Regions from separate parts of the Gracilibacillus sp. Marseille-QA3620 genome, predicted to be linked through region 2. Evidence: riboswitches for the same ligand, from Rfam matches in the RefSeq annotation. Region 2 holds a riboswitch; each other region holds the start of a gene.
What was found. Region 2 has a riboswitch for thiamine pyrophosphate ahead of tenA (thiaminase II). Riboswitches for the same ligand answer to the same signal wherever they lie in the genome.
Positions count from the first base shown of each region.

Region 1: linked by a shared signal. The riboswitch ahead of thiM (hydroxyethylthiazole kinase) and the one ahead of tenA (thiaminase II) in region 2 are both predicted to bind thiamine pyrophosphate.
Region 3: linked by a shared signal. The riboswitch ahead of thiT (energy-coupled thiamine transporter ThiT) and the one ahead of tenA (thiaminase II) in region 2 are both predicted to bind thiamine pyrophosphate.

Region 1 covers NZ_CM143102.1:2,826,966-2,837,157, reverse strand. Annotated here, with positions in the region: gene ACY8DX_RS14390 (Zn-dependent hydrolase) at 1-1,158, shown strand, start outside; gene ACY8DX_RS14385 (CoA-acylating methylmalonate-semialdehyde dehydrogenase) at 1,239-2,705, shown strand; gene ACY8DX_RS14380 (aspartate aminotransferase family protein) at 2,725-4,077, shown strand; gene ACY8DX_RS14375 (aspartate/glutamate racemase family protein) at 4,197-4,964, shown strand; TPP riboswitch at 5,013-5,113, shown strand; TPP riboswitch at 5,356-5,455, shown strand; gene thiM (hydroxyethylthiazole kinase) at 5,545-6,330, shown strand; gene thiD (bifunctional hydroxymethylpyrimidine kinase/phosphomethylpyrimidine kinase) at 6,327-7,151, shown strand; gene thiE (thiamine phosphate synthase) at 7,141-7,776, shown strand; gene ACY8DX_RS14355 (DUF2251 domain-containing protein) at 8,109-8,507, shown strand; gene ACY8DX_RS14350 (hypothetical protein) at 8,647-9,180, shown strand; gene ACY8DX_RS14345 (DUF2785 domain-containing protein) at 9,200-10,051, opposite strand.
Region 2 covers NZ_CM143102.1:1,727,269-1,737,460, reverse strand. Annotated here, with positions in the region: gene katA (catalase KatA) at 1-679, shown strand, start outside; gene ACY8DX_RS08830 (hypothetical protein) at 1,146-1,319, opposite strand; gene ACY8DX_RS08825 (penicillin-binding transpeptidase domain-containing protein) at 1,516-3,531, opposite strand; gene ACY8DX_RS08820 (HAD family hydrolase) at 3,634-4,311, opposite strand; gene ACY8DX_RS08815 (5'-methylthioadenosine/adenosylhomocysteine nucleosidase) at 4,608-5,405, shown strand; TPP riboswitch at 5,581-5,669, shown strand; gene tenA (thiaminase II) at 5,801-6,475, shown strand; gene thiW (energy coupling factor transporter S component ThiW) at 6,524-7,027, shown strand; gene ACY8DX_RS08800 (hypothetical protein) at 7,494-7,661, shown strand; gene ACY8DX_RS08795 (alpha/beta hydrolase) at 8,001-8,732, shown strand; gene ACY8DX_RS08790 (GNAT family N-acetyltransferase) at 9,252-9,743, opposite strand; gene ACY8DX_RS08785 (S66 peptidase family protein) at 9,812-10,192, opposite strand, start outside.
Region 3 covers NZ_CM143102.1:907,946-918,137, reverse strand. Annotated here, with positions in the region: gene fumC (class II fumarate hydratase) at 1-1,282, opposite strand, end outside; gene ACY8DX_RS04625 (HPr family phosphocarrier protein) at 1,562-1,870, shown strand; gene ACY8DX_RS04620 (nuclear transport factor 2 family protein) at 1,946-2,296, opposite strand; gene ACY8DX_RS04615 (transglycosylase domain-containing protein) at 2,446-4,464, opposite strand; gene ACY8DX_RS04610 (hypothetical protein) at 4,597-4,773, opposite strand; gene ACY8DX_RS04605 (universal stress protein) at 4,991-5,500, shown strand; gene ACY8DX_RS04600 (helix-turn-helix domain-containing protein) at 5,643-6,101, opposite strand; gene ACY8DX_RS04595 (winged helix-turn-helix transcriptional regulator) at 6,593-6,937, opposite strand; gene ACY8DX_RS04590 (nitroreductase family protein) at 7,067-7,684, shown strand; gene thiT (energy-coupled thiamine transporter ThiT) at 7,737-8,318, opposite strand; TPP riboswitch at 8,429-8,531, opposite strand; gene ACY8DX_RS04580 (dicarboxylate/amino acid:cation symporter) at 8,600-9,841, opposite strand; gene ACY8DX_RS04575 (Lmo0850 family protein) at 10,118-10,192, opposite strand, start outside.

The DNA.
Region 1 (10,192 bases), 1.1 Mb from region 2:
ACGGAGAACAATGGCGTCACCCGCTTATCTCTGTCAGAGGAGGACCGTCTGGCCCGCCATTACTTGCGGAATTGCTGCGAAAAGCTTGGGTTAACGGTTACATATGATGACCTCGGAAATATGTACGCAACCCTTGAAGGGACAGAAGGAGGACCGCCAATAGTAATGGGTTCTCATCTGGATTCTGTCAAAAGGGGCGGCCGATTTGATGGAGTGCTTGGTGTGGCGGCGGGGCTTGAGGTTGTGAGGACCCTTGTAGAAAATGATATAAAACCGCGCTATCCAATCACCATTGTCAATTTCACGAATGAAGAAGGAGCCCGATTCGAGCCGTCTATGATGGCCTCAGGTATCCTGTCAGGAAAATTTGATAAAGAGATTATGTTTGAAAAGAAGGATGTGAATGGAACGACTTTTGGCGAAGCATTAAAGGCAATTGGCTATGACGGGGATGAAAAAGAGCGTTTGAAGGAGGGCAGAGCTTTCCTGGAACTGCATATTGAACAAGGCCCTATCTTGGAGCAGGAATCAATCTCCGTTGGCATTGTCGGCTGTGTTGTCGGCATGGTCTGTTATGAATGGACGATTAAGGGAGAGGCTGATCATGCCGGAACAACTCCTATGACCATGCGGAAGGATGCCTTGTTTACTGCTAATGATATCATCACTGCTATCAGGGAGCAGCTCGGAAATCTCGATGCCGAACTCGTCTATACGATGGGCAGAATGACTGTTCACCCGAATATTCATACTGTCATTCCGGATTCCGTTATCTTCTCTTTAGAGGCCAGACATAAAGATCCAGCCGTAATGGCGAAGGTAGAAGACATCATAAGAAATGTAGGAAAAAGCTTTGACCAGCAAGATTGTCAGGTTGGAATTAAAAAGCTATGGGGCCGGGACACTGTCATGTTTGATGAGCAGTTATGTGGGACGCTTGAAAAAGCGGCTCAAACTCTCGGAATCTCTTCCAAGCAGATGGTGAGCGGAGCCGGACATGATGCCCAGTTCATCGCCTCTTATATCCCAACGGCCATGGTGTTCGTACCCAGTGAAAACGGCAAGAGCCATACCGAGGTTGAACGGACATCCTGGGAGGAATGTGAAAACGGGGTAAATGTCCTGCTTGAAGCGGTTATGGAGCTGCAATCCATTTAATGAACGCAGTGCCGGACAAATAAATGTATGTATAAATCCGGGTAGAAATTTACGGAAAAAGAGAGACTAGGAGGGAGCACATGTCAATGATTAAAGAGGAAACACTCGTGTTGAAGAATTATATAAATGGGGAATGGGTCGACCCGAGCGGAGCGAATTCCATTGATGTACCGAATCCAGCAACAGGTGAAGTTCTGGCAAAGGTGCCAATCTCAACGGCAGAGGATGTCGATAAGGCCGTGGCTGCGGCAAAGGAAGCCTTTAAGGAGTGGCGTTATGTTCCCGTGCCAAAGCGGGCGAGGATTCTTTATAAATTTCATTATCTATTGACGGAGCACCATGAGGAACTCGCGAGATTGGTTGTTTCTGAGAATGGGAAGGCTTACAAGGAAGCATACGGGGAGGTTCAAAGAGGGATTGAGTGTGTTGAGTTTGCCGCTGGTGCGCCAACCTTAATGATGGGAGAAACATTATCCTCAATTGCTGAAGAGATCGACTCTGAGATGTTCCGTTATCCGCATGGGGTCGTTGGCGGAATCGCGCCTTTCAACTTCCCGATGATGGTTCCGCTCTGGATGTTCCCGCTCGCTATTGCATGCGGAAATACATTTATCTTAAAGCCGTCTGAACGAACGCCTATGCTTGCGAATCGTCTCGCAGAGCTGTTCACAGAGGCAGGTGCGCCGAAGGGCGTGCTGAATGTCGTACATGGGGCTCATGATGTTGTAAATGGTCTTCTCGACCATGAGGATGTCAAGGCTATTTCATTCGTCGGGTCGCAGCCGGTCGCCAAATATGTCTACAGCCGCGCAGCAGCAAATGGTAAACGGGTGCAGGCTTTATCCGGTGCGAAAAACCATCATATTGTCATGCCCGATGCTGATATAAAAAAGGCTGCCGGAAATATTATCAGCTCAGCATTCGGAAGCGCTGGCCAGCGCTGTATGGCCTGCAGTGCGGTTGTCGTGGTTGGTGAAGGACAAGACTTTGTCAAGGAGCTGAAAAAGCAGGCAGATGAATTGGTCGTTGGAAACGGATTGGAGGAGGATGTCCTCTTAACACCAGTAATCCGGGAATCACAAAAGGAGAAATTACTCAGCTATATTGATAAAGGTCTGGAAGAGGGCGCTAAATTAATCCGGGATGGCAGGGAAGGGACAGATGAGCTGAAGGAAGGATATTTCATGGGACCGACCATCTTTGACCATGTGAAGCCGGAGATGACAATTGCCAAGGAAGAAATGTTCGGACCTGTCCTAAGTCTGCTCAGGGCGGAATCACTTGATGAAGGACTGGAGTTCATTCGGAAATCACGTTATGGGAATGGAGCAACTATTTATACGAAGGATGCCAGGGCTGTTAGGCAATTCCGGGAAGAGGCAGATGCAGGCATGCTTGGCATTAATGTCGGTGTTCCGGCGACAATGGCCTTTTTCCCTTTCTCCGGCTGGAAGGATTCTTTTTATGGAGATCTCCATGTAAATGGGAAGGACGGCGTCAATTTCTATACACGCAAGAAAATGATCACTTCACGGTTTGACTATTAAGCGGACAGGGGGATGAATCATGACGGAAGTGAAGGAAGAGACAGGATTGCTGGCTAAGGATGCGGAATATGTATGGCATTCGATGAAGCCGTATAGTCCGGATTCTACCGTGATTGCCGACAAGGCAAAGGGCTGCTGGGTGACGGATGCTGATGGAAACCGGCTGCTCGATGCAATGGCAGGCCTTTGGTGTGTCAATATTGGATATGGCCGGGAGGAATTGGCGGAAGCAGCCTATGAGCAATTGAAACGCCTGGCTTATTTTCCGCTCAGCCAAAGCCATGCACCGGCAATTGTACTGGCGGAGAAGTTAAACGAGATGCTTGGCGGTGATTATGTCGTTTTCTTCTCTAACAGTGGATCGGAGGCGAACGAGGCAGCCTTCAAGATTGCTAGGCAATATCATCAGCAAAAGGGAGAACATGGGCGCTACAAATTCATCTCCCGCTACCGTTCCTACCATGGCAACTCCATGGGCGCTCTGGCTGCAACCGGGCAGGCTCAGCGCAAATATAAATATGAACCGCTTGCCCCGGGCTTTATTCACGTAGCTCCGCCCGATACGTACCGTTCACCAGAAATAGCGGACACCAAGCCGCAGGAACTTCAATCCGTACAGGAAATGGACCGAGTTATGACATGGGAGCTCGGGGAAACAATCGCCGGTGTTATCATGGAGCCAATCATCACTGGAGGCGGGGTCATTATGCCGCCTGACGGTTATATGGCAGGCGTCAAGGAAGTCTGTGAGAAGCATGGGGCCTTGCTAATTGTCGATGAAGTAATCTGCGGCTTCGGCAGGACAGGAGAACCATTTGGCTTCATGAACTATGGGGTGAAGCCGGACATCATCACAATGGCGAAGGGAATCACGAGCGCTTATCTGCCTTTATCAGCGACAGCTGTTCGAAAGGAAATCTATGAAGCCTTCAAGGGAACGGATGAATATGATTATTTCAGACACGTCAATACATTCGGCGGAAATCCAGCCGCCTGTGCGCTGGCGCTAAAGAATCTTGAAATCATGGAACAGGAGGGCATGTACGACCGCTCGAAAAAGCTAGGAAAACAATTAAGGGAAGACCTCGCAGGAGCAATCGGCGAACATCCTAATGTCGGCAGTATCCGCGGCAAAGGTCTTCTCATCGGAATCGAACTTGTAAAAGATAAGGAAACGAAAGAACCACTCGACATTAAGCATGTCAATCAAATTATTGCCGGATGCAAGAAAAAAGGTGTGTTGATTGGGAAGAATGGAGCAACGGTTGCGGGGTTCAATAATGTATTAACCTTGGCGCCGCCGCTTTGTGTGAGTGAAGAGGAGCTTGGGTTGATCGTGAGGGTGATTTCGGAGGAAATCGCCAACATATAGAATGGTTTAGTCACTTAAGAGCCCGCATATGAGGGTTCTTTTTTTTAGGTTTAACTGATGCTGTATAAATGAACTCCTCCGTCAGAAACTAACTCTGTCACGAAAGGGGAGAATATCTCATGAAATACGGTTATATCGGCCCAGGCATGCATTCAGGGCAGATTGAGCAGAAAAAAGGGCGCTATGTAACGGGTTTTGCTGTCGGCATCCTCTATTCCGATGGAAACAATTATCCCGTCATTCCCGGTAATGTCGCCAACTACTCAAGCTATCCGTTTCCCGTCCACTATAAATTAGTTCCTTGCTGTACAGGAAAGCGACTCTTAAATGGGGATTCTTCATTAGAGAAGAGGATTATCGAGGCTGCAATGCAGCTGCAGAGTGAAGGGGCAAAGGTGATTTCTAGCGCTTGCGGCTTCTTCGGAAATTTTCAGGCTCAAACTGCAAGTGCCCTCAATATCCCTGTCTTCTTATCCAGTTTGGTCCAGTTGAATATGATTCAGATAGGGCTGAAGCCAGGACAAAAGATTGGTATTTTAACTGCTTATGAAAAGGGATTGACCGATGCACTTTTAAAAAGCTGCGGGATTACAGATGAATCCAACCTTATTATCGGAGATCTTAGCAAGGGAGCTGAGTTTTCTTCCATTTCAAATGGTGCTGGTGCATTCCATAACGATCGGCTTCGTAATGAAGTTGTCAGCAAGGCAACTGAAATGACAGAAAAACATCCGGAAATTGGAGCCATTCTTCTGGAATGCAGCGATCTTCCTCCCTGTGCCTATGCCATTCAACAAGCCGTGCAGCTGCCAGTATTTGATTTCATGACACTTATCCGGTGGGCGCATGATGCTAATAGTCAGAGTCCTTATTATGGATTTATTTGAATGTAATCTTGAAAAAATTAGGAACATTTGTTAAGGTTAAACCAATCAAATCATTTGCAGGGGGACTCTTTTAGAGTTGAGAAGGTAGAACCTGACCCTTAGAACCTGACTTAGTTAACACTAGCGTAGGGAGCATCGTATAATATTTTTTGTATACTATAGCTCTCCATTTGTTTTGGAGAGCTTTTAACTTTATTCAGCTTTTTATGGCAAATTCAATGCAAGTTGAAAGAAGGCTTCAGGGACGAGTGCAAACTCCTGCTGAATAAAGTTAAAGCCTCCGGCGGATGGCAGAAAAGTTGAGAGGAAGGTTTTCGGGCGGAGCTCGAACAACTTTTCGCCGCAATAACTCCGAGGAGTTATTGGGATGTTTCCTAAAACTAAATAAATCATTTGATTGCGGGGGGACTCTTTTAGAGTTGAGAAGGTTAAAACCTGACCCTTAGAACCTGTTAGTTAATACTGGCGTAGGGAGCAATGATCATCAGGCGTATACTGATGCTTAAGCCCTTTTATTCTTGCTAGTGAGATAGAAGGGCTTTTTTCTTTCTTGCGTCCATCAAAAAATGGAGGAGAGAAGATGAACGATTTATCTGGAGGAACAAATGTATTCACCCAAGTACGTGAGAGGAATCCACTCATTCATTGCATCACGAATTATGTGGCAGCTAATCTGCAGGCAAATGGCCTGCTGGCAATTGGGGCGTCACCTGTGATGGCGGATGGCCCTGATGAGGTGGAGGAGATCATTAAGGCGGCATCGGCCCTTTCCATCAATATCGGGACACTCAATCCACAGATGAGGATGGCAATGCTGAAGGCGGGCAGGGCCGCTAATGTGCGACAAATCCCAGTATTGCTCGATCCTGTCGCGGTCGGGGCTGCTTTGTATCGGAAGGACACCGTTCGAGAGCTGCTTGATGAAGTTCATGTAGATGCGATTCGCTGCAATATTGGTGAGCTCGCAGCACTTTCTGGAGCTGCATGGGAGCAGAAGGGTGTGGACAGCGGCACGGGGACGATTGACCTTGAGGAGGAGGCCAAGAAGATTGCCTTGAAATATGAGTGCCTCGTGATTGTGACGGGGGAACGGGATTATCTAACGGATGGGGTGGAAGGACGCTGGATTAGCGGCGGACATCCGATTATCACGCAGGTTACGGGCAGCGGCTGTTTGCTCAGCTCGGTTTGTACTGCGCTATTAGCTGTCCATACAGAAAATCGATTAGATAGAATTGCAGAAGGATTGTCTCTTTATAAGCGGGCGAGTGAGGAAGCGTATCAGCAAAGCTCAACTCCTGCATCCTTTCAAGCGGCCTTTCTAGATCAATTATTTATCCAAGCGAATGGGAGGGTGGAAGCATGAATGTGGTGATGACGATTGCCGGGTCAGATTCCGGCGGAGGAGCAGGCATACAGGCTGACTTGAAGACCTTTCAGGAGCTGGGTGTCTTTGGAACATCTGTGGTGACGGCCTTAACGGCTCAAAATACGATGGGTGTTCATGATATATTTGCCACGACCTCAGCATTTGTCCGGTCTCAGGCAGAGGCTGTGTTCTCTGACTTTCCTGTCCAGGCTGCTAAAACAGGAATGCTCGCTTCAAGTGAGATTATTCGTGAAACAGCGGAGATTCTCAGAATGCAAGATTTGCAGCTTGTCGTTGACCCTGTCATGGTTGCCAAGGGCGGCGAGCAGCTGCTTGGAATGGAGGCTGTCCGTGACCTAAGGGAGCATTTGATTCCGCTTAGTACGGTTATTACGCCGAATATACCGGAAGCAGAGGTACTGACGGGAATGAAAATCCACAATGGGAATCAAATCGCAAAAGCGGCTGAGCATTTGCTTGAGCTTGGGGCGAACTGTGTTGTCATGAAGGGCGGTCATGTTGATGACCCGGATTTTGCAACGGACGCCGTGTACTTTGAGAACGGTCATTCGTTTAAAATGACAACCAAGCGTGTCCGAACTCGGCATACCCATGGGACAGGCTGTACCTTTTCTGCAGCCATTACAGCCTTCTTAGGACAGGGATGGACGGTGGAAGAGTCTATCGTAGCAGCAAAGCAATTTATCCAGCTGGCAATTGAGCAGGAGCTTGGGCTCGGAAGCGGAAGTGGACCGACGAATCATTTTGCTTATAGAAAAAGTAAGGAGAAATGTGAGGTGGAAATCATTGAAGCGTGAACAGCTGCAGGTTTATTTTGTGATGGGGTCAGTTAATGTCAAGGAAGCAAACCCTCTTGAAGTTTTAGAGCAAGCCTTAAAGGGCGGAATCACCATGTTCCAATTCAGGGAAAAGGGCAAGCGTGCAAGAACGGGAATAGAATACGAGAGATTGGCTCATGAATGTCATCGTTTATGCAAGCAGTATCAAGTACCGTTTATTGTCAATGATGATGTCAATTTGGCGCTTGAGCTGGATGCAGATGGTGTTCATATCGGGCAGGAGGACGGAAGGGTAGATGAAGTCCGCGCTCGGATTGGCTCGAAGTGGCTCGGGGTATCTGTCCACTCGAAAGAAGAAGCGGCGATCGCCTATCGCGCGAAAGCTGATTATGTCGGGATTGGTCCAGTCTTTGGAACCAAGTCGAAGGAGAATGCGCCTCCTCCTGCTGGGACTGCCTTGATTGCAGAAACGAAAATCCTATATCCAGATTTGCCAATTGTCGCAATTGGCGGTGTGACAGGGGAAAACGCTCATATTCCGCGCAGTGCTGGTGCCGATGGAGTGGCGTTGATTTCGTGGATATGCGAGAGTGACCATATTGAGGAAGATATTAAAAGACTGAAGGAATTATCCGTATTGTAGAGAAATAATAAACGGACAGGTTTGAGACTAACGGTTTCGGTTTTCGAGTACAAAGACATAATTCGCATACAAATTAGCAGTCCTATTCACAACTGAATTGGGCTGCGTCTTTTTGTTGATATATCAGTGTTTACTGTGCAATTAAGGATGTTTTACCTCACGAATCCCCCCTTTATGGTAAGGTGACAGAAGTTATTGTCAGTGTACATGTTCTAAAGCTAACTACTATGCAATTTGGCGTACTATAAATGATAATAAGGTTTCTGGATATTTATGTTAAAATTAAAAAGTGAGCTTGTTTAAAGCTATATTGTTTTTTGGGGGAGAGTCTAATGAGTAATCAAGAAGAAAGTTTTGTTATTGATGGGGTATCTCCCGACGGTAAGTGGCTGTGTGTATTTGAGGATGACGGAGAGACTGGATACTTATATTTTTGCCCATTGTCTTCTGACGGGGAAATGGTAGGTATTGCTGATGCCCTTTGGATTTATAATCAAATATCTCCTTCAATTTTTGAATGTGAAAAAGTAGATATTATTTGGTCTGAGGACTCTATGAAATCTATCCTGATTGTAGATGGAGAGTGTTGGGGAATATTTGATTTATTGTCAAAACGAAAACTAAATGCACCAAGGCACAATAATATAATAGTCTCGATTTCATTAAAGATTTGGGAAGAGGGAATACCATCAAATTTAGGCGAACCTCTCAATTTCAACGTACAGAATTAATAAAGTCACCTTAAAAAAATGCTTGAAGATAAGATGCTCCAAGCATTTTTTATGTTGATTCACTTACAAAATTGCCTGCTTTTCTTCAAAACAGAACCCGTTAGTTTGAGACCTGGCCGTTTTCTTTTATGTATGAGCAATGATAAAAAGAATGGGTGAAATCATGAATATTAAGCCATTTCCGATAGATTTTACAGCTGGAATAACACCGTTTTTTCAAGTAGATGATTCAAAAAGAATCCGTTTTTCGATGTCAGATTTTCAGCAAAATCCAGGGACCTTAAAGCAGGTTTTTTACCATATGTTTGATAGTGACGAAAACCTTGCTTGTCTCTTCATCTCCGGCTATGAAACGGCAGATGGCATTCGTAGAGAAAGATTAGGGCTAGGAAAGATAGTTACTATCACGAACTGGAAAAACCATAAGGGATGGAATGATGACTTGGATGCCTATATCATTTATACGCAGGTGAATAGCCTGAGGGTATCGGAAATCTATCGATATTTCTTGAAGCTTATGCGAGGACATATGCCCCTCTATATTTGTTTTTATAATGAAGAGTACTTAGTATACGTGAATAATGATGTGCTCGATATCCTATCAGCTGAATCAAAAATCACCCTTCTGAAAAAACGATTTGACGAGCTATATGACAAATTTCATGCACAGTAATGATTCTTTTTGAAGTTTATTAGAGAGAAGCTAAGCAGCTTTCAATTTCCTTTTGCAAGGTAGGCAGTTCATCCCTCCCATTGATTGCGAAATAAAGGCTTTTCAAAAAGGTCTTACAGTTAGCATAGAGGAACCAATAGTTTTCTTCTGCTACTTGTTTCTTTATTTCGTGAAGCTTTGATGGCATTCCTCTAACTAACGCTGCTACTTCTTCCGGGCTGACTCCATTATGAAGGAACGAAATGATGGCGTTGCTGATTCTTTCGTCTTCATCATGTACATACACACTTTGATGTACATAGATTTTATCCAAAAGTGAATGTAATAGAGCCAATCCCGATTCCTGGTCAATTTTTTTGCTTTTGGCGAGTTCATCTACAACATCTGAAGCATGGGCGATACTGTGTGCCCAGCCTTTCTTAGGGACAAATCCTCTTAAATCCCTTTCAGCGTTTATGTAAAGAATCATATTTTCCTTAATCTTATCCAATATACCTTGAGGCAAGAAATCCTCTTCATTATCTTTATACAGGATGAGGGCGAGTAATAGGGTTGTAAATGATCTCGTAAAAACGGTATCTGTCCCGCATTCGCCAATGCCATGAAACAAGAAGGCATCACTTACACCATACTCAGCTAATTCGATATATAGTTCATGCTCGATTTGGTTATTCAGGCTAAGCTCACAGAAAGAACCGTATATTAATTGGTCTCTTAACTTACTGTTCGGTGTACCGATATGAGTGAGCATAGATTTAATGAGCACATTCTTATTTATATGTATTGGTAGTCTTCCTTCCTGTTGAAAATGCTTTAATGCTTCGTATAGTTGTTGCTCCTCAAGGGGTGTTACAGCAGCAAGTGTCTTCATAGGTTTCTCCTTTTCATATCGTTAATTCTGGAATGGTGCTGCTTAATAAGCAGTCAACTTGCTCAAAAAAATATTAAGTAAGGGTGGATAAACTATTGATTTCGATTGAAAAAGCAGCTATTTGGGATGCTGGAAAGCTAA
Region 2 (10,192 bases):
ATGTGTCCAAATCATGCCGCTTGAAGATGCAAACACATACCGCTTCGATCCATTCGATGTAACAAAAGTATGGTCTCAAAAAGACTATCCATTAATCGAAGTAGGCCGCATGGTTCTTAACAAAAACCCTGAAAACTACTTCGCTGAAGTAGAACAAGCAACATTCTCCCCTGGTAACCTAGTACCTGGCGTAGATGTATCACCAGATAAATTATTGCAAGGCCGTTTGTTCGCCTATGCGGATGCTCACCGCTACCGTGTTGGTGCGAACCATAACCACTTGCCAATCAACCGCCCTGCTGTTGAAGTGAACAACCACCAACGCGATGGTCAAATGAACCCAACATCCAATGGCGGGGGCTCTGTATACTATGAGCCAAACAGCTTTGGCGGACCATACGAGTCCAAGCAAGACCAGCAAGCTGCCTATGAAGTCGAAGGCTATGCTGCAAGCACACCTTACGACAACGATGACTTCTACACTCAAGCAGGCGATCTTTACCGCTTATTGAGCAGCGAAGAACGCGCGAACCTTGTCAACAACATTGTTGGAGCTATGAAAGGCGTAACGATTCCTGAAATCATTGAACGTCAAATCCAGCACTTCTACAAAGCAGACCCAGAATACGGTACACTTGTAGCCGCTGGTCTTGGAATTAACATTCCAGAAGAAGTTTAATAGAACTGTAAGCAACTAAATTTAACAAATTCTATTCTCATTTGCAAAACTATATTCTCAATTATTAGGAGATACTTTTCGACAAAGTATCTCCCTTTTTTTGTTCATTTTCTCGATTAAACAGGCAGATTATCAATAAGGGGCTGTTTAGCAGTATTGTTTGTTAATTTTGAAAATAAAAATATTATGTAAATTAACTTAGGAATGGCTTTCATTTTATACAGCCTGCTTGGGCAGCTGTTAATCTTACTAATATATTCAGATGTTCAGCCTTTTATAAGTAAAATTTCGAATACTCCTCAATCACATGAATCCACCAACTGTTATCATTTATAGATGATACTGATTTTCAAAGCGAACCTGCTCATTTCCAGCATAAAAAAAAGAGCTGATCAATCAGCTCCCGATCGTAGAGAAAAGCACCCGTTCTCAAATAGCTCTATATAAAGAAACCTCTGATTACTTTTCAAGCGATGAAATGTTGAAAAATCTGGACGGTTAAGATGGTTGTTAACAAGCAGCCGAAGGAAGTGAAGACGATGGTTTTTCTATTGTCTTGCTTTTCTTCAGGCTTCATTAATTCATTCATTTGGATGACCCATATGGCCATCGTGATAAGGGCAAGAAATCCAATAGACAAAGCATGTACCTCCTTTTCCCCCTTTTGCAGGAAAGCTGCACTGCCTCAATTGTAACATTTTGTTATTTTCAGGTAAATCCTAGTTGAACGAATCTGCCTAGCTAGACCCAGTTATTCAAGTCAGCTCTATCTTCCGCTCTCCTATGCCTCCCATAAAAAAACACCAGCTATCCTGACAGCTGGTGTTTTATCTTATTCAATTCCGTCCTTCTGCTTCCCAGTTCTCGAATGTTTGCAGGACCATTTTCTGAACAGCCTTGCCTCCACCTTCATCTTGGACATTCTCCACTAGGATGGACATGACGGCGTTAGGATTATTTTGGTCATAGGCGACAAAGAGGCCATTTTCCTGTCCCTTTTCATCCTGACTTTTCTTTAATTCTGCTGTACCGGTCTTTCCTGCTAAAGCAAACTGATCCGACTTGGCTGCCGTTGCGGTTCCATCTGTGACGACCTTGCGCATATCCTTCTTCAGCAAAGCGGCATTGTCGCTTGAGGTGATGGATTCCTTCCAAACAGCTGCTTCTGTTGTCTCAAATAATCGCGGCTTCATAAGTGTACCATCTTGAACGATACCGCCATAAAGGGAAGCAAGATGAACAAGGCTCATGAGTACTTCTCCTTGGCCGTACCCGGTATCTGCGAGTAGCTTACTGCTCGTCAGTTTCCCATCATTGGAAATTTGAGAGGCCCTTATCGGGTATTCAAGCGGGAACTTTTCCTCTCCTACTCCCAAATCCTTCAAACCACTTATTAATTTATCTTCCCCAATGGCTAGAGCTGTCTGGGCGAAATAAATATTATCAGAGTACTGGAGAGCCGCTTCTAAATCAACAGGGCGCTTTGGATCGGTCACGCGCGTAATGGAAGCATTTCCCCACTCCTCTCCCTTGGACCATTTCAGCCCGGAGATATCGATTGTTTTATTCGGATCAAGTGTTCCAGCATTAAGGCCTATCATGGCAATGAGCGGCTTTATGGATGACCCTGGTGAGAAGGTCGCTGCAAAACGATTCAATAGAGGCTGCTTTGCATTTTCCTCTAGTTTCTTATAATTCTCGGCACTCATACCTAAGATGAAATCATTTGGGTCAAAGGATGGAGAGCTAACTAAGGCAAGTACATCTCCTGTTTCAGGCTGGACAGCTGAGAACGTACCGGCAACACCTTTCATATTCGTATAGGCTGTCTTCTGCAGGTCAGCATCAACCATTAATGTGACGCTTTGACCATCCTCAGGCTCTGTTTCTGCGATTACGGCCGGTTCTTCGCGGTCAATATAGATGGTATAGCCATCCTTGCCCCGGAGCTGCTCCTCCAATAATTCCTCGAGTCCACGCTTCCCAATGACACTGCTCGCTGAATATCCCTTATCCTTATGCTTCTCAAGCTCTTCGGCAGTGATTGTCCCAACATAACCGGTCAAATGGGCAGCACTTTCCTTATAAGGGTATTCACGAACGGCCGTTTCACTGAACTGAACTCCGTCAATTGCATTAAGCTGTTCGATTCGTTCCTTATCATCCTTGGCAATCTTTTGGATTGGCACAAATAGAGATGGTTCTACCCAGCTTTGATTTAATTGCTTATCAATGTATTCTGTCGTATTATCTAGAATTTTTGCAACTTCTGCCTTCTTCGTATCATCGAATTGCTCTGGTACGATTCCAACCTGCTGGGCAGTCCCGTTTATGGCAAGACCCTTTCCATTTCGGTCAAAAATTTCTCCCCTTTGCGCTTTCCTAGATTTAATGCCAATTTTCTCGTCCTTTTGTAAATCTGGTAAGATGAAGGTTGTATCCCAATTGATATACCAATTCTCTTCCTCATCACGTGTCTCTTTCTTTAATTCAACATCCTTATCAAACTCAATTTCTCCTGCAATGGAGTTCATTTTCACCTTTATCGGAAGTGTGACCTGTTCCTTGTCCTCACGATCCTGCTCCCCTTCAAATGCGGTCTCCACCTTTAAATCGGTTATGCCAAGATCACTGTAAACCTTTTCGTAACGGTCGATGAAGTCTTCACTTTTGTAGGATTCTTTTGTGGAAGCCGAAAGATAATCTGTATACATTTCTTCAAAGTCCTGCTTGTTCCACAATTTCACATAGTCATTCAGCCGGCTTTCTGGCTGAACAGAGTCATCGCTGCACCCGACTGATATGAATAGTAATATAAATAAAAAGCTTGCTAGAATACTTTTTTTGCCCAAAGATTCTGCCTCCTTCCAATCACTATCATTATTATAGCAAATGAGGCGTTATTAACCGACACAAAAAACTCCTTATCCATTTGGACAAGGAGTTTTTAAGCTTCAATGAATCTTTTTTTCTTTTTTAGCCTGCTGATGACCTTCGATATACTGACAAAAATCGGAGATAGAAGTGAACGTATAATCCGGTTCGGTTTTAAAATCAGATGTTTGAACCGTACTGAACCATTGGGCTGCCGCCGTCTTCACACCTGCAGCTGCTCCGGCAGCCATATCCGACTCGCTGTCACCGACGAATAAGACCTCTGAAGGCTTGTTTTGGAGAAGCTTCATACACTTCTCAACCCCCTCCTTATCCGGTTTCGGGTTCTTTACATCATCACCCGCAATGGTAACGTCGAAGTAATCATATATCCCTAATGCTTCAAGCGAAAAGGTTAGGGATCTTCTGCTCTTACCTGTTACAATCCCAAGATTGAGATCCATCTCCTTGAATTGCTCAAGCATCTCCTGGATTTTCTCCAGACCCTCAAATTCTCGGTCATGCCCTTTTTCATATTGCTCATAAAAATCCTCAATGGCTTGGTTCAGCTTATCCTTATGTTCTAGATGCTTTCTCAGCATCTCATCCTCAATCGGACCAAAATACTGTACGATGTCCTCATCCGTCATTTCTTTTCCGTCGTATTTCTTGAATACATATCGAAATGCATCAAATGCTGCCGGCAGGGTATCTGCAATCGTTCCATCAAAATCAAATAATATGGTTTTTAACTCCATCCCGCATCTTCCTCTCCTATATATCTCTATTCCTTTTATACCCAACCATGCTTCTTCCTAATACGGTTGATTGCTAAATAAACTTCGGGGCTTGATTAGTTTGATGGCACGAACCCAACGTTCGGATTTCAATCCCATTAAGATGTTATCCCCTTTATTTTTTAAACCAAAATGCCATATATACGAACAATAATAAAAAATTTTAAATAAACATATGTTTTATTTATTGACAAGTGTTTATATATAAATATAATGATAGTGTTGTATTATTTATTTCGGTATTGGAGGATTTATTTATGAAAAAAACATTGGCGGTCATCTTGTCTTCCTTTGTATTAATGGCAGGCTGCAGCGCGAACAATGAAGGAAATCAAGCAGAGGAAGTAAAGCCAATCGGCATTATCGGAGCCATGGATTCTGAGGTCACTAGCCTCCAATCGGAATTGGCAAATGCTGAAGTGAAGGAAATAGCGGGTCTCGAATTCCATACTGGAGAATTAAACGACCGAGATGTTGTTATCGTCAAATCAGGAGTTGGGAAAGTTAACGCTGCCCTTTGTGCCCAAATCTTGATTGATGAGTTTAATGTTGATACATTAATCAATACAGGTGTGGCAGGCGGATTATACAGCGAATTAGAGGTAGGAGATATCGTCGTATCCAATCAAGCGGTACAGCATGATATGGATATCACCGCTTTCGGCCATGAGAAAGGATATATTTCTGATATGTCTGAGGATGGAAAGGCAACCTATTTCCAAACAGATAAAGAGCTTGCAGAAAAAACTCAAGCTATCGCTAATGAGGTTATGGAGGATAACAAGGCCTATATCGGCACAATCGCTTCAGGTGACATATTTGTAAGCGACCAAGCCTTGAAGGAAGAATTGATTGAGTCTTTTGATGCGTATGCAGCTGAAATGGAAGGAGCGGCCATTGCTCATGTAGCAAGTGTTAATCAGATTCCTGTAACTATTATCCGCGCCATTTCTGACCTTGCCAACGGCGAAGCAGATGTCACATACGAGGAATTCGAAAAGAAAGCGGCTGAGAATTCCGCCGAGATTGTTCGTAATCTTGTAAAAGGACTATAAAAGTTTAAAACGATGAAGCCGCCTGCTGGATATACCAGAGGTGGTTTTTCGTTTCCCTATAACACTCTCGTTTTTTCCTAATAATGGTTGTTTCCATCCAATAATATGTTAAGCTATAAGAAATAAGGTTAGATGTTTGAGAGAAGATATTTCTCTCCTGTTCTGCCTTCATATTCGCACTTACTAGGGGCGCCAATCGGCTGAGATGAACCCTTTGAACCTGATCTAGTTAATACTAGCGGAGGGAAGTAGGAATGATTTCGACGACTACTATTTCGATCGTTATTAGCCACTTCCCGTATAGGGAGGTGGTTTTTATTTTGTTTATTTCTGTTGCTATTCACTAGCTGCTTTGCCGAAGAGAATCAGCTCTATCTATTAAAGGAGGATATGAAATGACGACATTCACGGAAAGACTGTATCAAAATGTACAACCGATTTGGGAACGAAATCATCGTCATCCATTCGTGCAAGGATTAGGGAAAGGTACTTTAGAGAAGGAGAAGTTCGTTCATTATTTAAAACAGGATTATGTGTATTTAATCGATTATGCAAAATTATTTGCCATCGGTGCCATCAAAGCGCACAACCTGAAAACGATGAATACGTTCGCTGCTATCTTACATGACACTTTGCATGTCGAAATGGAATTGCATCGGCAATATGCAGAAAGCTTCGGAATCAGCCGGCATGAGCTGGAGTCAACCAAAGCAACCCCCACTAATGTAGCGTATACAAGCTATATGCTGAATATCGCTCAAAATGGCAGCTTAGCTGATGTAGTCGCCTGCTTATTACCATGTGCCTGGGATTATTGGGAAATCGGAAAATTACTCAGAAAACAATATGGAGACGAGCTCACCTCCAACCCTTATGCCAATTGGATTGAAACCTATGACTCTATCGAGTTTGCTGAAGGTACGAAATCGCTCATTCAACTGATGGATGAACTGGCAGAAGGAAAACCGGAGCGTGAACTAGCTAAGCTTGAGGAATATTTTCAGGTAACATCCAAATATGAATATTTGTTTTGGGAAATGAATGACAAACAGCTGGATTGGCCCATTTAAGCGTCGAAATCAAGCTAATTCATAGACAGATAGGAGAGTGAAACCTTAATGTCCACGATTACCAAATTGACCATGACCGCTTTACTAACGGCGATCACAACTATAACAAGCAGCCTGATTTACATCCCTATCGGCTTTGCCAAGATCTTTCCCATACAGCATCTCGTTAATTTACTTTCAGCTGTCCTTCTTGGCCCAGCCTATGCGGTTATGCAGGCATTCCTTTCTTCCACAATCAGAAATATCACAGGAACAGGCAGCGTGTTTGCCTATCCAGGCAGCATGATTGGCGCCTTCTTAGCCGCTATTCTTTACAGCAAAACAAAGAAAATCGGGCTCGCAGCCACAGGAGAAGTAATCGGCACAGGACTTCTAGGAGCCATGGCGACCTACCCCATTGCCGTTCTTTTCTTTGGAAAAGAAGCAACATTATTTGGACTCATCCCTGCCTTCACCATCAGTTCCGTCACAGGAGCAGTCATGGGATATGGATTATTGAAGATCTTGATCAGGAACCGAGTTTTACTGCCAAATGAACAAAAGATAAGATAAATAAACAGCCCAATCAGGGTATAGAAGCTCAGTTTCCATCATTTACAATTATCCCCTTTACTGATGTTATAATTTACTCATACTCTATTTCTTAAGGGGGATAATAGAGCTTTTTATCAGCATCAGCAAAAGCTTTTCTACAATTCGGTGCGATTTCAGTCGTCATTATTCTAGTCCTTATCCTAGGAGGATTCTATCTATTTAAGAGTTTTCAAAAGGGGAAAAGTGGCGTATAAGTTCTTTTAGAACATAGCCAAAACCTTCTTCCACAGTGATTCTCAATTGCCCCCGTGTTTACTGCTGCAGAGCAATATAGTTTACTAATCACATACAGAAAAATTGTCCCCCCAGAATAATGAACAATCTTGAAAAAGTCATCTGAAGAAGGATTTCGGAAGAGAAATCTTGATGTTATCGCTTTTTGGGGATATTATTAAGGAAATTCATTTAAGGAGAACCTTATCATATGTCTAAAAAAGTAAGTCTTCAAGAAGCCATTAAACAAAAGCTTGCGGCTAAGAACCAGGTCAGCCAGACTGGCAGCCATTCAACGGGTCCTGTCAAAAAGACGAAGGAATTGCAAAGCCAACTGACAAAAAAACCAAACAACCAGCGGAAACGCATGGGTGTTTAACGTTTAGGGTAACGATACCGGATAATTCTTATCTGATGACAGTTTGAATAACCAATGAACTGCTCCCTGATAAGCAGACAGCTTAATAAAAAGGATATGCCGTGTTTAAGCGGCGATGAGATGACTCCGGCCTGCTTGCCGGAGTCATCTTCTTTTTAGTTGCATGATTGATTAGCATTTTTGACGTGCAATCAATAAACAGGCATATACAGCTAAAATGTACGTACGTTATAGTGATAGCCTGTATTGCTGGTATGGAATGAATTTACACAAAGCGAATGAATTGTATATGCTAAAATTGTATTTGCACACTATATATGAAAGAGAAGAGAACCTTTTATGAAAAAATTTATGATTAGTTTAGGTGTCCTATTGATGATTGTTGTACTCGGTATGACAGGCTTTTATATTTGGTCACAACAAACATACGATGCATCTGAAGAGCTTACTTCCTATGTAAATGTAAATGATATTAAGACTGAAAATAACTGGCTAGTAGTTGAGCCAAAAGCTCAACCAAAAGGCGGTATTATTCTATACCCTGGAGCAAAGGTAGAACCTGAAGCATATAGCTACTATGCTCAAGGTCTGGCAGACAATGATTACTTAGTCATCGTCCCTAAGGTTACCTTGAACTTTGCTCTTTTAGATATAAACCAAGCAGATGTCATAATGGATGAGTTCAGTGACATTACAAACTGGTATATAGGCGGGCATTCACTTGGCGGAGTAGCTGCTGCAACTTATGCATACGACAATCTTAAAGATATCCAAGGCTTAATCCTATTGGCTTCCTATCCGAGCAATTCCAGTGATTTTTCCGAAACAGACCTGCCTACCCTATCCCTCTATGCCGAGTTTGATGGATTAACAACAACTGAAAAAATCAATGATACGAAACATTTACTTTCCTCTGAAGCAACCCTCTATGAAGTCAAAGGAGGAAACCATGCCCAATTTGGAATGTATGGATCACAAAAAGGTGATGGTACAGCGACCATATCCAATAAAGAACAGCAGGATGAAATAATGAAAGAAACCTTAACGTGGTTAAAAATTTCCCAAGGATAAGTGCCAGTGTCACTTATTCATATTTGGGGCTGGGACAAAACAAAATAAATGATCCTCAAAAACGAATGATAGTCATTTATTATTCCTATTCAATAGCAGTTGGAAATACGAGTCCGTTCCATTCCGCGAAATGCACTCGCTTTCCGCGGGGAGGAAGCTGTGCCTCCTCGGCGCCTACGCCTGCGGGGGTCTCATCCTTTCCCCTACTTCCCGCTGGAGTGAGTGCATTTCGCTCTATTTCACTAGTCACTAATAGTAGAAAGCAACAATTAAAGACCCGAATAATTAGACGATAGAATTCATTCATTTATCGTCTAATTATTCGGGTTTATCATTGGCTGAAATACCTATGTCCCAGCCTCAATTTTATTTATCTTTTATGAGGTGCCCTACTCACCCCATACAAAGATGAATCAATGCGTATTACTTCGATCTTAATATGAGTCAGCACTAGGAATAGACCTCGAATAATTCCGATTCACTCACACTTCAGTCGTACCTCTCATTATTCTAAGCTGCTTATCCCCCGTAATTTAATTCTTTTAGATACCAGGCGTCCATCGTATTATGCTCTGAGCCATCCAGCGGTTTATCAAGCTGTCGGAACCCATATTTGACATAAAGGAGATTTGCCACCTGGAGTTTCTTCATTGTTTCTAAGTAACAATATGTATAATGTTCCTCAGCAAAGTTGAGAGCTATATTCATCAGCATTCTCGACAGGCCCTGACCTTGAGCAACGGGTGCTATATACAGCTTTTGCAATTCACATACATCCCGCTCCAATCCAAATGGTGCAATCCCGACTCCGCCAACTGCTTCATCCTGTTCATTTACGATAACCCAATACCTTGCATGAGGTTGTTGTTCCTTATAGAATTGAGCTAGATTTCCAAGCTGTGGATCATAATAAGCGGTTCCTGGAATATTTAAATCAAATGATTCCAAGGAACGTTTAATGATCTGTTCCATTCGTTCATTGTCCTTCTCTTGTATTTCACGAATCTGCATACAAACATCCTCCAGTAGACACTATTCTATCGCTGTTCTTAATCTTCGCCTCAAACGACCATTAGATTTTACTTCACACCTGACTCGATCACCAATCGAGGCGGAGAAGTTGTAAGTTTTGCATTAGCTCCGAGCGGCACCGCATAATTAGGTTGGCAATGACCGATGTGAAAATTCTCAACAACAGGGAAAGAGGCAGTAGCAAAGAAATCTTTAAGCACTTTTTTAGTTTTCGCCGATTCCTCCGGCTCTGTTTGAAAAGAACCAATAACGACACCTTCGACACCATCAAATACCCCTGCATGCTCAAGGTGAGTAAGCATTAAATTTATCTTAAACGCTGGTTCCCCAACATCCTCAATTAACAGGATCGCACCGTCTGTATTCACCTGATAAGGCGTGCCTAACCCATTGGTAAGCAATGTTAGATTTCCTCCTGCCAACCGCCC
Region 3 (10,192 bases), 820 kb from region 2:
TAAAGGCAAGCTTGGCAATAGCAGCTGCTTTTTCATAACCGATATGCGGATTCAAGGCTGTCACAAGCATAAGTGAGGATTCAACGTTCTTCGCAATGCTTTCTACATTCGCTTCAAGACCAACCAAACAGTTCACACGGAAGGATTCCAGTGAATCAGCCATTAATCTGGAGGATTGAAGGAAGTTATAGGCAATCACGGGTTTGAATACATTCAGTTCAAAATTCCCTTGGCTCGCTGCAAATCCAATTGCCGAATCGTTGCCGAATACTTGTACAGCAACCATTGTCAATGCCTCACTTTGGGTTGGATTGACCTTACCAGGCATGATAGAGCTTCCTGGTTCATTTGCCGGGATCGTGATTTCCCCGATGCCGCTTCGCGGACCGCTCGCCAGCCAGCGAATATCATTCGCAATTTTCATGGCATCCATTGCAAGTGCCTTGATAGCACCATGGGCATATACGATTTCATCGTGGCTTGTCAGCGCATGGAATTTATTTGGTGAAGAGGTGAACCCATAGCCTGTTTGCTCAGCAAGATAAGCAGCTGTTCTTTCTCCAAAATCAACATGAGCATTGATACCTGTTCCTACTGCCGTACCGCCGATTGCTAAAGAAAGAAGCTTAATGGCACTTTCCTCAATCATTTGCTCAGAACGTTCAATCATATATCTCCAGCCGCTTATTTCCTGGCCAAGTGTTAATGGTGTCGCATCTTGAAGATGCGTTCTGCCAATCTTCACAATGTCTTTGAATTCCTCTTCCTTTTCTAGAAGGACTTTCTTGAATTCAGCTACCTCAGGAAGCACTCTCTCTTGAATGATGGAATAGGCAGCAACATGCAAGGCCGTTGGATAGGTGTCATTGGAGCTTTGTGACATATTGACGTCATCATTCGGATGCAAGACTTCCTCAATATCCTGAGAGCGGAGCCATTCATTGCCTTTGAAGGCGACCACTTCATTTACATTCATATTACTTTGCGTACCGCTTCCAGTCTGCCAAACCTTTAATGGGAAATGCTCGTCTAATTGACCAGCAATAATGTCATCACATACTTTGGAGATGGCATTCTTCTTGTTCTCCGAAAGATTGCCGAGCTCATAATTTGTGTGAGCAGCTGCCTTCTTTAATTGTGCGAAGGAACGAACAATCTCAAGGGGCATGATTTCCTCACCAATTTTGAAATTATTGCGGCTTCTTTCTGTTTGTGCACCCCAGAAACTACTTGCCGGGACTTTCACTTCCCCCATGGTGTCTTTCTCAATCCGATATTCCACGTTAAAATCCTCCTATCACCCTTAAAAATCTTTCTAGTAAAAACATACTCTCTCTGGAAGCAAATGGTCAAATGATAGCGCTTAAAATTCAAAAAATACAAATAATATTATAGAAGTGCCTTAGCTAATTTGGCAATATTCAAATGAAAAAGAGTATTTTTACAACTTTATAGTTTTATTACAAAACTATTTCATTCCACACGAACCAGTTTTTACCTCATTTTTATCGGGTACATATGATTAAACACAAAAATAAAAGAAAAAGGAAAGGTGAAAGAAATGAAACAGATAGAAAGCGTTTCTTCTATACTTCCAATTAATGATCCCATTACATTAAAACAATTGATGTGCATCGCAGATTATGCAAAATCCTACAGCGGCTCCATCAAAATTGTCCGCGGACGACAAGTTATTAATATGACTAATATCCCTGCATTAACTGCATTCTTCCTGACTTTACGAAAAGGCTCTAAGGTAAGCATTCATGTTGATGGACCAGACGTTCAATCAGCCATTAACCGAATTAAAGAAGTATGTATATCAGGGAAAACGAATTATATAGAGTTTTCAAAGGCATCCTTTATTTAATCAATCTAATTAGCACAAGAAAACGGTTGGGTCATTCCATCCATCCGTTTTCTTGTGCTAATTTGCTGTTATGCTTCATTCCCCAGTAACGGTTCCTTGATGGAAATATAGCTGCCACCTCGCCTCTATCCGCTTCCAAAGGGAGCTTCTTAACGTATGACGGTTTGTTGTCTTATTCCTAAGGAGGTAAGTCGTTAAGACAACATCAGGAGCCAGCTGCCGGTATTCAAATTGCTCAAGGGACAAATCATCCTGAGAAAGCTCCCTGCTCAAGCAATCTTCTTTATCGAATATTCTCCCCGAACTGCCAATTTCTCTATATTCCTCGGCCAGAATCCAGTCCATTTCTTCTTTAGAGCGGCGAATTTCTGGTTTTAGATGACTTTCTTCTAACTCCTTTATATGCAGAATACGCATTGGATTCATTTCAGTTCCCTCCTATCTATCAACATATATTCGTCAATATTGAACGAGCTACCTCTTTTTCTTCTTCACAAAAGATAATGGATAGGCGAAACCAGCCTGAAGATAGAGAAAAGAGGCATTTTAAAATGCCTCTTATTTTTCTTTCCCTATCAATGACCTCTCCATCTCTCAATCCATTCCGTAAAGCTGTCATTGATTTTTTTCTTTTGCTCTTCCCACAGCTCCCTTAAGGACTTCTTCTCAACCTCTTCTTCGAGCTCATAAACAGATGGAACGCCAAATTTTTCATTCTCGACATTTGGCAATGCAGCGCTCATGATTTTTTGGAAGATGACAGTCGAACCCTTTGTGCTGTCACGAACTAAATATTGTTCTGAGGTTGTTTTGTCATAGCCTGACCAAACAGCTCCCACCAGATTAGGGGAGTAGCCAACAAACCATTGGTCCTTAATCGCATTTTCAGCAGCCGCTCCTACTACTTGGGTGGAGCCTGTTTTACCTGCTATATCCCAACCATCGACCTTGGCGTACCGGCCGGTCCCTTCTTCATGATCGACTACTCCCTTGAGCATAGTCGTCATATTCTTAGCGACTTTTTCAGTCGTCACCTTTGTTTCCTTATCTTCAAACGAAGCAACCGTTTCTCCGCTTTTATTAACAATCTTCTTAATCAGGTGAGCCTCATGCATAATACCGCCATTAGCTAGAGCCGAGTAGGCTTGAGCCATATCAAGCGGTGATACGGCAACTCCGCCTCCTCCAAGCGCAAGTCCAAGCTCGCGGTTTCCATCCCCTAGATTGATGCCAAATCGTTCAACAGCATCCATCCCGTTTTGAATTCCTATTTCGTTCAGAAGCCATACAGCCGGTACATTCTTCGACTTATAGACAGCCTCAAACATAGGAACCTTCCCCTCATATTGATTATTACTGTTTTTCGGGGAATAACCGCCGGCGAATTCGGTCTTCTCATCAGGGAGTATATCCTTTATTCCATAGCCCTCCTCTAGGGCAGGCGTATATACAGCAAGCGGCTTCATGGTTGACCCTGGCTGTGCTTTCAACCGAGTCGCCCGATTATAGCCGAGAAAGATATGATCAGAGCGGCCGCCAACCAAGGCTCTAACCCCTCCATCATTCGGATCCACAAGAACGGCTGCACTTTCTGGCTCTTCATCTGGATTGGAGCCCTTTGTGAAAAGGTTCTCCTCTTCATAAACCTTTTCTACCGTCTCCTGCATATTCGGGTCTAGCTCAGTGTATATCTTATATCCGCCCATCAGGATGTCGTCCTGCTCAAGTCCATATTTATGGACGGCTTCATAAATAACCTGGTCCACATAATATGGATATTTCCCTTTGAGCGGATCGCTCAGCTCTTTCAACTGAATATCATCATTAAGTGCTTCTTCATAGCCTGTCTTATCAATCTTTCCAAACGTCTTCATTTGCACAAGGACAACCTGCTGTCTCTTCTTGGCTGAATCAAAATTCTTATATGGGTCAAGGGCAGATGGTGAATGAATCAATCCAGCCAGCATAGCTGCTTCTGCGACCGTCATATCCTCGACATTTTTGCCGAAATAGACTCGGCTGGCATTTTGAATTCCCCATGCACCGTGTCCAAAATAGATTTGGTTCAAATACATTTCAAGAATCTCGTCTTTCGTGTATTGATGCTCTATTTGACTGGCAATAACGACTTCCTTGATTTTTCTTTCATATGTCTTCTCCGGTGTGAGAATGGTGTTTTTGGCTAGCTGCTGCGTAATGGTGCTTCCGCCTTGTACAACGCCTCCGGCGGTGAGATTTTCGAATGCAGCTCTGATAATGCCTTTCACATCAATTCCACTATGCTCATAGAAACGATGATCCTCTATCGAAAGAACTGCATTAATGACATGTTCCGGTATTTCCTCTATCGCCACACCCTCCATTTTATTGGCGGTGATCTTACTCGCCTCTTCGTTTGCTTCATCATAAATAATCGTTGGTTTCATCAGTTCTGTATCCAGCTTGGACAAATCGACTTCCTCATGCAGGATATACGTCAGATACAGTAAACCAATTAATGTGAATGAGGATATACCCAGCAGGAGAATATGAAATAACTTGGAATGGTCGATGATATTTCCAAGCTTATGCAGTATTTTTTTTATTTGAGACATACTTCCTCCTTGCAGTTAGGGTGTAAATTTTCTATCTTTCTACCCCAATTCTACAATTTATACACAAAAATAAAAACAACTGGTATCCAGTTGTTTCAGTGAGCTTCTATTATTATGTCCGTTATTCTCTATTTATTCCGCCTGCTCTTTCGGGCATTGTTCAGTCGAATCCACATCCTGATGAAGGGATTCCATGTACATGTAAACAATCTGCTTAAGCTTATCATCCGCTCCGAGTATGTCTAGATGGGTTAAACATTTCCGAATAATCGGGTGCACTTCCGATGGCATCCTATTATTAGTTGACATCCCCATCACCTCTTTCTTTCCATTATAAACCATACCGTTCTGCTATTCCATTGGCCTTTTGTCATATTAATTCAAAAAACACGTATTTTTTATTTTTACACGAATATGGAAGGGCTATTTCGTCAAAAAATGTCTCTTAAAAAATGTTTTTGAAATGAACATTTAGGATAAAGGATAAAGGACTAAGTATAGGAATCAATAGAAGGGAATGATCGCCATGTTTAATCATGTTCTGGTTGCATTTGATGGCTCCGATTCAAGCAGGAAAGCCTTATCTATGGGAATGAGCTTATGCAAGGACAAGGAAAATTCATTATTATCTATCATCTATGTCTATAATAAAACTGAAGATTCGCAGAACTATCCAGTAGGCGCTGTCGGCGCTGCCCCCCTCTCTGGTGCAGCCCCTTTATATGTAGACCATACACAAGGTCAGCCTATAGACATGCCTGACCAAGATATCAACAGCCCTTATGAGGCAGATTCGCGCCTTGAAGAGATTGAAGGTTATGTCAGAGGGATCGTCAATGATTCCATAATCAATTCTCATTTCGTCGTTTTGGAAGGTTCGACAGATGATGCCATCTTGAAATATGCTGAGAAAGAAAGTGCAAACCTTATTATTGTCGGAAATAGCAGCAGTTCTAAGTTAAGGAGCTTCTTCCTTGGCAGCGTGTCGGAAAAAATCATCAAAAATGCCAACTGCCCTGTCTTGGTGGCGAAATAACCGCAGAAACCTGCCAGCCTACATGCCTGGCAGGTTTCTTTTCATAAGCATGGTCCCTTCAACGACAAAAAATCCTCAGCTAAAGATAACTGGGATTCCATTTGTCGGTAAAGAAAAAAGAAAAACACTTAGGTGTTGATGCTTATCCTACTCGATTGACCAGCTCCTTAAACTTCTGCTGGGATACATCCTCATCCAATGAACTAAAAATACGATACCGGTCATCATCCAAAATTCGATAATGCTGACTGATCATGTTTTGCTGGAGTGTATATCCCTTTTCAGAGATGATATCATTCCACCACATTTTCCCGCCAAGCATCTTTTCTTTTCGGTAATCTATCTGTTCTCTCGACACAGTTTCTATGACTTCAAGCGGATCCCCGCCAAATAGCGTCTGTACAGTCAAGGTTTCACGGAAAAGCGATACAACAGCAACGACGGTTGTCCAACTTGCTTCGTTCCTTTCCTTCTCTATCTGCACAAGGGTCTTTTTTGAAATTCCAATAATCTCTGCCATCTTATCTTGTGTATAATCAACCTCAACACGGATTAATCTCATGCGTTCTGATATTAAACGAATTATCTCATCCTTCGTCATGCCATCCCTCTTCTCTTTTAATGTTATGGTACCAAACTATGTTTATGGAATATTTTACAATAACTGAACCACTAAGACTATTATAATAGAAATAAATGGAAATTTGATATTAATTTGTATATATTTACTAATTTTTTTATTCCCTTGAATCCGAAAAAAAAACCTACTGACAAGGCTGTCAGTAGATTTATCGTCTTCCATGCTGATTTTTTTTATGATTTTCACCTGTCTCTTTCATGTCGTATATTGCCTGACGAAGTTATCTTGCAAGAGGCTTTATAGCAAACTTGCCTTTTAAGGACTTTTTGGCATGCTTTATTAGACATATGCCCGCATACCCAAAGATGAGGTTACCAGCAATTACATCGAATATGATCGCCCCAGATAATGAGCAGGAAGATCATTGATGATGCAATATCCATCCTTTTTCACCTGCATAGAAAAAGCCGGAGAGCCTCCCTTTTAAGGGGTGATTCTCCGACATTACTTCCTCATTTCTTCTCCAGTTGGTTTTTATATTCAACCCATTTACGAATTGATACAATCACATCTTTCAATGCTTCGCCGCTCGGGGTCAATTCATACTGAACCTTCTTCAAGGAACCATCCAAATAGCTTTTCTTCACTAATTCTTCTTTTACTAATTCATTCAATCTTTCTGTCAGAACTCTGTCGGAAATTCCTTCAATCATTCCAGTGAGTTCATGATATCGTTTCGGGCCATCCAGCAAAGAGTAGATAATGATTCCCATCCATTTCCGTCCGATGAATTCAATTGTTTGATGAAAATCACTGCATATATGGCACTTCTGGCCTTTATCTAGTGCTCCTGGCATATCATTCGCCTCCAACCTTGTGCTCTTATTATCATAACATGAATACTTTACGTTGACACATTAACTTACTTTTGGTAAGTTATCATTATTAAGAAACTAACTTTAAGTAAGTTTACAAGGAGAGTATCTATGTCACATTTAGAAGAACTAATCAAACAGCGTAAATCTGTCCGAAGCTATAATTCGGAATTCAAGATGGATAAAGAGGAAATTCTGGAACTATTAAGTCTGGCATCCGAGGCTCCATCTTCTAGCAATTTGCAGCCATGGCGCTTTATCGTCATCCACAATAAAGAGCTTCAAAAAGAAATAAGAGCACTTGGCTTCAATCAGGCACAGATTGAAGACTCCTCTGCTATCGTTGCTGTTATAGGTGATATTGAAGCATATAAGAACGTCGAAAAAATATACAGCCTTAATGTTGAGAAGGGTTATATGGACCAAAGCATTGCTGATCGTACGATTAAACAAACATTGAACGCATACCCATCCATGCCGAAGGAAGCATTAATGCAAATTGCAGCCTATGATGCTGGCTCCATTGCCATGCAATTCATGCTGCTTGCTAAGGAACGCGGCTACGATACTATCACAATGGGCGGTTTCGACAAAGCTGCTTTTGCTAAGCGCTTTGACTTGCCTGACAATCATTTCCCAATCACCCTGATTGCTATTGGTAAAGCTGCAGCACCGGCATTCAATACAACACGCCTGCCTATTGAAACATTGACAACATATATCGACTAACAAAAAGCCGCCCAACTACAAGTGGGGCGGCTTTTTTCTATTCTATCATACATTAATGGGCCGGCTTCTTTAAGACTAATTGCGGAGCCGAAGATGAAAGTAGAAGAATGACTCCTCCAGAAACAATCACGCTCGGCAGCAAATAGGATAAATTATAAAGCAAAGAAAACACGATAACAGACTGACCATCTGCCGCGCCAGACCCAAAGAATACGACTCCCGCAATAAAGTGAGCAAGAAACCGCAAAGAGCTTCCAAGGAGAATACCCCCAACAACAAACATCATATTCCTCTTTCGATTCTTTCCATTGTCTGTTTGAATCTGACTGAACAGGATGCCTGCCAGACCAACCGCCGAAAAGGCGACGATATAGTCAAGAAACCCTTGTACAGGCGTCAATATATAAGCTGTTCCTGATACGATTTGCAGTAAGCCTAATAGCAGCCCTGTCACAACACCGCCTTTTACACCCCAGCGGATTGCCATAAGAAAGATTGGCACCATCGCAATAGAAATACTGCCCCCTTGTGCCCATAAACTAAGCGACATAATATTCCCCAGAAAATCAAATACAAATGCCAATGCTGCAAAAATAGCCACCTCTACCAAATACAATAACCGGTTGTTTCTCATCTTTTTCCCCTTTCTTTTTGGAGGAGTACCGAAGTCTCTCGAGAAAGCGGGCTAAAAAAATGCAAAAAAGCAATGTGCGTCAAAAAATGGCACACATTGCTTTACACAATCGCATTTATCCGCCACATTCCTACGCTAGAATTAACTAACAGGTTCGAAGGGTCAGAATTCGAACATTCACTCTCAGCCTCACAGGCTCCCCTTGTGGAATAATCTATATTCATGTACTTTCATGTTACTAGAATGGCTTTCCAATAGCAAGGAAAGTATACATCTGTTTCTTATGCAATCATTTCGTTTGCTTCTTGGTTTACTTCACGTTTTTTCTCTGATTCAGCAATAATAACCGCACAGGAAGCGTCCCCTGTGATATTTACAGCTGTTCTTGCCATATCAAGCAAGCGGTCAATTCCGAGAATCAGGCCAATCCCTTCAACCGGCAACCCAACTTGCTCAAGCACCATCGCAAGCAAGATCAACCCTGCGCCTGGTACGCCTGCTGAACCAACGCTTGCCAAAACAGCCGTAAAAATAACGGAAATCAGCTGAGGTGTCGTTAAATCAACTCCGTACGTTTGGGCAATAAAGACTACAGCGACTCCTTGAAGGATTCCTGTTCCGTCCATATTTATGGTAGCACCAAGCGGCTGAACAAAGCTTGAGATATTTTTCGGAACATTTAAGGCTCTTTGGGCAGTATCCATCGCTACAGGAAGCGAAGCACTGCTTGAAGATGTACTAAATCCTACAGCCATTGCAGGAGCAAAGTTCTTAAAGAAATCAATTGGATTTCGGCGGCCAAGAACGGCAATCGCTCCTCCATATACAAATACGGTATGGATGATTAACGCTAGGATAACAACCACCATGTATAGGCCCATACTCTTAATAGCAGACACCCCTTGGCTTCCTACAGCTGTTGCTACCAAGGCAAATGTCGCATATGGTGCCGTCTTCATGATGAAGTTAACAAGGTAAACCAGCACTTCTTGACCCTGCTCCAATAAATGGACCAGACCTTTTGTTTTAGAACCAAGTGCACTAATTCCAATACCGAAGAATATAGACATAACAATTACTTGAAGCATATTTCCTTCAGCCATGGCTTGGATTGGGTTTTTAGGAATGATATTGATGAGAGTTTCAATTACTGAGGGGGCTTGACTTGCCGTATATTCAGCAGCAGATAAGTTAACATGAGCGCTCGCACCCGGCTTGATAAGCAAGGCAAGACCTAATCCGATGGTGATAGCAAAAGCAGTCGTAGCCAAGAAATACAGCATGGTTTTCCCGCCAATGCGTCCGAGCTTTTTCGGATCGCCGAGTCCAGCAGTTCCTAATGTGATGGATATCAATACAATCGGCACGACAAGCATCGTGATTGCATTAATAAATAATGAACCAATTGGATCGAAGATATACATATCAAAGATGCCAAATAGTTCAGAGGAAAATTGATTCAGACCTAAACCAACCAATACACCTGTAATTAAACCTATAATAATTCTTATGGTAAGCTTCATTGATGACCTCCTCTAAATTCAAGCAAACGATTGTTTCCCTAACTATTGCAAGCCATAAAAAATTCCTCAAACGAGGATAATAGAAAAGAAATATTCAATCTTTTTAGATATCAACAATTACTTTTCTAATATAATAATAGACAAGTTTTTAAGAAACAACAATGGTAAGAATTACACGCATCAATCAATTCACTTTATGTAGACACAAAAAAGACGCTTCAACAGGAGCGCCTTAGGTTATCACCTTATTTAAAAACATAGCTTGTATGTTTTACATTAATGACTCTTCACTTCTACTTGTTTCTTTAAAGAATATGGGTTCTGTAACAATTCGCTGAATGTTGACTCAGA